3 regions of the Paenibacillus sp. FSL H8-0261 genome follow, and region 1 is predicted to be linked to each of the others. Evidence: riboswitches for the same ligand, from Rfam matches in the RefSeq annotation. Region 1 holds a riboswitch; each other region holds the start of a gene.
The links. Region 1 has a riboswitch for cyclic di-AMP ahead of MHI27_RS02645 (hypothetical protein). Riboswitches for the same ligand answer to the same signal wherever they lie in the genome.

Region 1 (2,322 bases):
CATACGCTTACGAGGTTAGCTGTCGGATTCGGGCGGTGAGAGTCGCCCTACCTGTATAGATGCGAGCTCACTCGCATCTTCTACAGGATTCACCCCATAACCGGCTTCCGACTCTCACATCGTCTGCCGATTGTTGGTTCCCCCGCTTTCCTTATCGGAAATTAAGCGGATCAAATATTCGATTGTTGTTGAAACAGGAGTAATCATACCCTTATGCAGGAAGAATTGTAAAACCTGATTGATGCCAAAATAATGCAAATTAAAAACTATTTTCGCGTTGGATAGCGCTTACTTGATATCCAATCTCTCTATATCTCTTGTTTACTCGAGTTTTAATCCATTAGCGAAAAGCGGGCATACCATGTGATTTTATTCACCACAAATGTAGAAATCTCAAAAAATCGCCTTTAGTAGGTAAGAAAACAAGAAGTCGAGATTAAGCGAGGAAGAAGCCCGATAACTCGCAATAAATACCTATTTGGTTCCCTTTTCCGTCGTAGTAGGCAGGATTTGGTTTAAATTGCGCTCAAAAGAACACTTTCTGTTTTTACAGAAACACCTTGAAAAGAGTATGATTCGGGTTGAATCTATTTCACGAAATACATTCAACGCTGAGTTCCTGCATTTGCAGGGAACGGGGGAACCATCAGGCCACATGGCCTACTTGGGGTGAATCCGAAGGAGACTGTTCAAGTCTCACATAGGTAGGGCGACTCTCACCGTCCGAATCCGACAGCTAACCTCGTAAGCGTAAAGAGAGAGACCCTTGATCCGCCACGCTTTGGCACAGGTGTGTGTATACCTGTATTCCAAAACCGCAGCAGAGGTCCTCCTCTTGCTGCGGTTTTTGCGTTACCTGAATCTATAGGGTGATAGCATGCTGGACGGGGTGAAAGGAATGAAACACTATTATTGGGGAACTCAGCAAGGGCTACTTGAGCCGATAAGTCTAAATTATGTTTGCTTTGGAGCGTTGTGGTTCGAAGAGGATCATCACAGAACTATTGTCGGCTATGCTTTTGGTCAGAAGCAGATTGAATCACTTCGCCATTTCAGCAGCCCATCTACCTGTGAATACTGTATGGACCGAACAATTATATACGAAATATATAAAAATATCCGAGAAAAGCAACAGCTGCAGGATTGGTCAGCACACCAACGTTTTCCGTGGCTCACCGCCTTTAAGGAACCGTGGAAAGATGTTGCTGTCGGTTGGTACGTAATGAGATCCCGCAACACCTTCCCCTTACATTTATCCGTTATACGCAAACAGAAATTCGGACTATGGCTGGAGCATGCCGCAGTCTGTGAGAATGAAGCTGAAATGCTCGCCTGTATAGAGAAGGCTAATGACATTCACCATGTAGATCTTAAGCTTTTGGAAACCTAAGGAGGAGAAAACTGTCATGGACCAGCGAAGACTATCTCGCATAGAAGTATTCGTCTTTGATTCACCTGAGCCTATTCATTATGGAATGGAGGCTGATCAAGGCAGCCGTTATGGCATCCTGAAACTTACCTGTAAAGGAGGTAGCAGCTGGGGGGCATGTCTTATCTCTGCCAATACCAAAACTTTCGATCTTATTAAATGGAGTTCTTTTCTCAGAATGATATACCATTGCCGGCTAGAGGAAGCGATAGATAAAGTACGTACCCATGGTTCAGAGTGGGATCAGACTCAGTTTGAGCTAGTACAAGGTGCTTTACAGGATTTAAAAGCCAAGCTGCAGGGTAAATCCTTGGCAGGGCACATTGAACAAGGTCGTCTGTACAGAGCTGTCGCTGGTGGGAGAGATTCCAAAGGAGGGCGGCTATATTATAAACCATCCAGTGTTGCGCTTCAAAAACATAGTTATCCAGAACCTGATACCGCCGAGCTTATCAACAAATCCATTTCTTACTTTTCTATATTATAGGTTCATCCCATAAACAATTCTGAAAGGATCGTGTTTATCATGCCTGACCCCTTACCTGCCGAATCCCCCCGTAGAACTATATTTGCAGAGTGTGTTCAGAAGTGTACGAATGATATCTATATGCTCAGTTCCATGTTGTTACAACAATCAGCAGAAGCTGAGGAGGTTACTATCCGTACTTTTAAAGAGCTTCATAAAATATTCCGTCAAAAAAGCTTCGACAGCCAGCTATTCTCTATCGAAGCTTACCGCTCTTGTATCCGACAATGCGCCGATTATTACGCACGCCGGTCTCTTCTGTCTGCCAAGGCGTTGCCTTGGGAGGAACAGCTTATAAAAACGATGTGGTATGGCCTAAAGCTATCTTTACCTCAAATAAGCATCATCCTGCAAAAGAGTGTTCCTG
Region 2 (2,322 bases), 1.6 Mb from region 1:
CACTAACGCCAGATCATCACTTAATCGATATACCCCAGCGTCATCACTGGTATCAAGACCCACAAGTAGATCCGGATTAGGAACGGTTGGTGGTAGACTGCGAATAACCTGCATGAGATCGGCGGGACCGATTTTGCAGCCGCAGCCCCCTTTTGAAGATAATGAGGTCAATTTTATGGTTTCGGCTTGAGACATCATGACTCAGCTCCTTTAGATAGTTAGTATCGAATAACTTTAATCTTACATCAGTAGACAGCATTGTACAAAATACAGACATACAGAAGAACGCCCCGTAGCCAGTACATACTCCCCGGCTATGGGACGCCCCTCATTTCTCACTTACCACTAAGTTCAACTAATCTGCTGAGTTTCCTGCTGTTTCTCCAAAAACCGCTGAAGTATAGCATTAAATTTCTCCGGCTGACACAGATTACTAGGATCTAATGCGTTAGGGATGATCACTAACTGAGCATGTGGCAGCTGAGACACCATATCCTTCATACAATTAACTCCAAATTCACTAAAGTCACCTACAATACATAAGGCGGGACGCTTAAAAGACTTTAAGCATCTAGTGTAATCCACATGGCTCGTAGCCAGCCTTTGCCGATACAATTCCCGTGGACGTTTATCGAGAAGTCCTCTTCTAATCTCGTTATAAGCCAGATTCCAGCGTTCCCGGTACATCATACGAATCGAAGGCAGTACAAGCTCACTTGGAGCGTAATACATTAACCAGCTACAATAAGCAGCCATAAGCTGGATTTTACCGATTATCGTTGACGCCTGACTTCTACAAAAGCTATCCGCGACAACAATCGCTTTTACTCGTTCTGGATATTGTTTCGCAATATGCTGAACGACGAGCCCCCCATAGGCACTCCCAACAAAAACAGCCTCACGAATACCCAAATCATTTAATAGCATAATTATATCTAGACATTGGGTTTCAATAATCTCGTTTGGGGCCTGCAGTAATTCACCTGATTTGCCATTCCCCCGTAAATCACACAGAATCACTTTATATTTATCAGAAAAATACTCCAATTGTGGCTTGAACATACTATGTGTTAATCCATGTCCATGGATAAACACAACCGGAGCCCCTGTTCCATTGATTTCGTAATAGAGCGAAGTTCCATTCAGTTTAGCAATAGGCAAAGTTAACACCTCTTTCATAGATAGGTTCTACAACTATATCTGCTTTTTAACGCAGCAAAAAACCACAGAGGGATTCTCTGTGGCTATTCATCATCAAATACGCCATTCATCCTCTCTCCATACGCTTACGAGGTTAGCTGTCGGATTCGGGCAGTGAGAGTTGCCCTACCTGCATGGATGCATTTATGCACCTGGAACAGGATTCACCCCATAACTAGTACCGATTGTTACACTGGTTCCCAGTTGTTGGTTCCCCCGCTTTCCTTAACGGAAATTAAGCGGACTTCTTATGTAATTGTCAGTTATGTGATGAATCATACTCCGTGTAAGGTTTCTTGTAAAGTTGAGCCGTGGGCAAAATAATGTTGAAAGCCATGCTTTTCATTTCATATTGAGCATACACTTCGTTTTCTCTTTCTTTTGCTCTTGTTTACTCAATATATCTAAAAAAAGCCGAGCGGCCATCAGAGATCAATCCCTGAACCACTCGGCTTCGTTATACAATCATATGGCTACAACAGATCGGCGTTTTTCAATGCATGCTCCCAGCTCGGAAAAAAGAACAGCGCACTTCTCATAAGATCAGGATCGCTTTGCTTCACTTGTTTTTTGCTGATCGAGCTTCCATCGGTTTGAAGCTTTTTGATACGACTTAACACTTCATCAGCCTCCAAAGGAATTTCCATTGAAACACTCCTTTCTCAGTGACCTGGTTTCCAATCATTTTCTCCATAATATGCAAATTTATTCTTCATTTCGGTTTATACGAATTAAACCAGCTGATAGACCGGTTGTTCAGCAATAAAATAAGTGGGAATCATTGGGTATTTCTGTGCCAGAACTTCAGCTAAATATTTCATTCCTGGAGCTTCACTTTCCGCATGACCTAACATAATCAGCGCTTTTGATCTGCCTTGGTGGACAGCATCCCTCACATATTCTGGAGTTTCCCATTCGGGGCCCTCGCCAGCAATAATTAAATCAAGATTATGCTGATTAAAAAGAGGAATAGCCATCGTCCCACCTCCTCTGTAACCTACTAATATCCCCACTTGTCTGCATGTCTGGGATAGGTCTCCGGCAGCACGTACATAGGAGATGCCTAGCTTTCTTTTTATATACAGAGCCGCTTCACTTACCGTCATAGCTGGAATCGATAGG
Region 3 (2,322 bases), 1.7 Mb from region 1:
AACGGAACGATCTGTATACACGAGCCCGTAGTTTCCCGTATTCGATTCAATTTGTAGCTTGGCGGGATTTACATCCCATTCCTGAAGCCAGGGACGGGCAAGATTTTCTTTTTGTGCAAGTGATAAGGTAGTACCCTTGTCCTCTTCTTTTGCACTGGTGGATACATTGTTTGGTAATCCGGTACCTGATCCTTCTGCACCTTGTGTGAAAGCGACAACTGCACCAGTATACATATTGAGGTCAACAGAGATCAGTGGCTCTTGTTCCGCTGAAGGACTAAGTGTTACACGGAAAATGTCAAAAGGATATCGTTGATCCAATTTCTTTTTTGTATAGTCCTCCAAAAGCTTCTCGCGGGACATATAACCATAAAAGGAAGAGTCCGTATCGTACAGTACATTCCACTGATCGGTTGGTGCTTTGGTGTAGTTCAGCTTTTGTTCTGCGAATGATATGGCTTTGTCGCGGGCTTCCGCCTTACTGATGACAGTAGTATCTTCCCCGGCAGGGCTATTTAGCACCGAGGGAGCAATTTGAAACATAATAAATAGAATAAGACCGATAATGCCCGAGATGATGAGCCTCTTGGAGAGGGCACGTTGCTGTAAGGGCTGGCCAACGGGATTCATGTAACGCCTCCTTGTAAACTGACAATGTTATGTTCCATTATAGTATTAGTGCCATGATAGTTACAAAAATCATCGTATATTCTTTTTATGGGTAATAGAGATATTATAGAATAGGTAGCTGAATATATACCATGAATTTAAGGTGATTATTTCTTCATTTTTCATGAAAATCGATGCAATTGCAGGGAAAACACGGAAAAGTGATGAGAAAAGGCACTCTTAGTGGTACATCCTCTCCAAACCGCATTTTTCATATGAATCACCATTAATAGTGTCTTTGTGATTTATCGAAATAACATATATAATTTGTATGCAATTGTATATAGCCGAATTTCAGGTGAAAACGGGGGAACCATAAGAAGTAATGAAAAGATGAGTATACGCCATAGGCGTTGTCTTTATTCATCAGGGGTGAATTTCGTTCTAGGAACGAATAGGGCAGCCTGCACAGTCCGAATCCGTCAGCTAACCTCGTAGGCTAATTTACTGCAGGAACCAAGGGTAGCATTGGTTTTCCAGTGCTTTTTTTGTTGGAATTCTTTAAATTTAGATAAGAGGGTGAGCGTAGTGGCTTCACAGTTTCGCAGGGTTTCTGAATCAAAGTTCCTGAAGCTCTCTCCGCCTCAGATTATGGTGCTTGGTTTTGCATCGATCATTCTGATTGGAGCCTTGCTGCTTATGCTTCCCATTTCAAGTACCAGTGGGAATGTTGTGAGTTTTATTGATGCGTTGTTTACTGCAACATCGGCCACCTGTGTGACAGGACTTGTGGTGCTGGACACCGGGACGACATTCACCATTTTTGGGAAAACCGTAATTATGGTGCTTATCCAGGTTGGTGGCTTAGGGTTTATGACAATGGCGACCTTATTTGCCATGATGATGAAACGCAAAATTTCCTTGCGGGACAGACTGATCCTTCAGGAAGCAATGAACCAAGGCTCTATGGAGGGGATTGTTCGACTGATCCGGAGAGTACTTATTTATTCCTTGGTCATCGAAGGCTGTGCAGCGGTGCTTCTGTCCATACGCTGGGCGTTTGATATGCCACTGGGAAAGGCCATTTATTTTGGAATATTTCATGCGGTGTCTATGTTTAATAATGCTGGATTTGATATTTTCGGGGATTTCCGGAGTTTAACCGATTATGTATATGACCCGCTAGTGAACATCGTGGTGATGTTTCTGATTGTCTCTGGCGGTATTGGTTTTATTGTCATGTCGGATCTGGTGGAGTTTCGTGTCAAACGTAAATTATCTTTGCATAGCAAAGTTGTACTCTCCACCACTGCAGGGCTTATTCTTATCGGCGCTTTGGTTATTTTTATATTTGAATTTACGAATCAGCGCACACTGGGGAATTTAAATTTCGGCGGCAAAATATTATCGGCATTCTTTCAGTCCGTATCGCCCCGAACCGCTGGCGCCAATACGGTGGATATTGCCGGACTGCGGCAAGCCTCACAGTTCTTTATGGTTATTCTTATGTTTATTGGTGCATCTCCAGGATCAACAGGTGGCGGGGTCAAGACTACAACCTTTACGATTATGATTGGTGCAGTAATCGCGATGCTGCGCGGACGTGAAGATGTTGTACTGTTCCGTTACCGGTTGGCGCAGGAGCGTATCTATAAAGCGTTGACGCTAACATTACTCGCTTTGCTATTGGTCCTCACGGTGTCGATGTTACTG

Region 2: another riboswitch for cyclic di-AMP. It lies ahead of MHI27_RS26285 (alpha/beta fold hydrolase); the one in region 1 lies ahead of MHI27_RS02645 (hypothetical protein).
Region 3: another riboswitch for cyclic di-AMP. It lies ahead of MHI27_RS25830 (TrkH family potassium uptake protein); the one in region 1 lies ahead of MHI27_RS02645 (hypothetical protein).

What each region holds. Positions count from the first base shown of each region.
Region 1 covers NZ_CP150297.1:592,806-595,127, reverse strand. The annotation lists cyclic di-AMP (ydaO/yuaA leader) riboswitch at 1-178, opposite strand, end outside; cyclic di-AMP (ydaO/yuaA leader) riboswitch at 600-765, shown strand; gene MHI27_RS02645 (hypothetical protein) at 899-1,390, shown strand; gene MHI27_RS02640 (hypothetical protein) at 1,407-1,916, shown strand; gene MHI27_RS02635 (hypothetical protein) at 1,956-2,322, shown strand, end outside.
Region 2 covers NZ_CP150297.1:5,921,521-5,923,842, forward strand. The annotation lists gene selD (selenide, water dikinase SelD) at 1-195, opposite strand, end outside; gene MHI27_RS26285 (alpha/beta fold hydrolase) at 352-1,161, opposite strand; cyclic di-AMP (ydaO/yuaA leader) riboswitch at 1,268-1,452, opposite strand; gene MHI27_RS26290 (hypothetical protein) at 1,674-1,847, opposite strand; gene MHI27_RS26295 (Nif3-like dinuclear metal center hexameric protein) at 1,932-2,322, opposite strand, start outside.
Region 3 covers NZ_CP150297.1:5,810,025-5,812,346, reverse strand. The annotation lists gene MHI27_RS25835 (CPBP family intramembrane glutamic endopeptidase) at 1-630, opposite strand, end outside; cyclic di-AMP (ydaO/yuaA leader) riboswitch at 945-1,124, shown strand; gene MHI27_RS25830 (TrkH family potassium uptake protein) at 1,261-2,322, shown strand, end outside.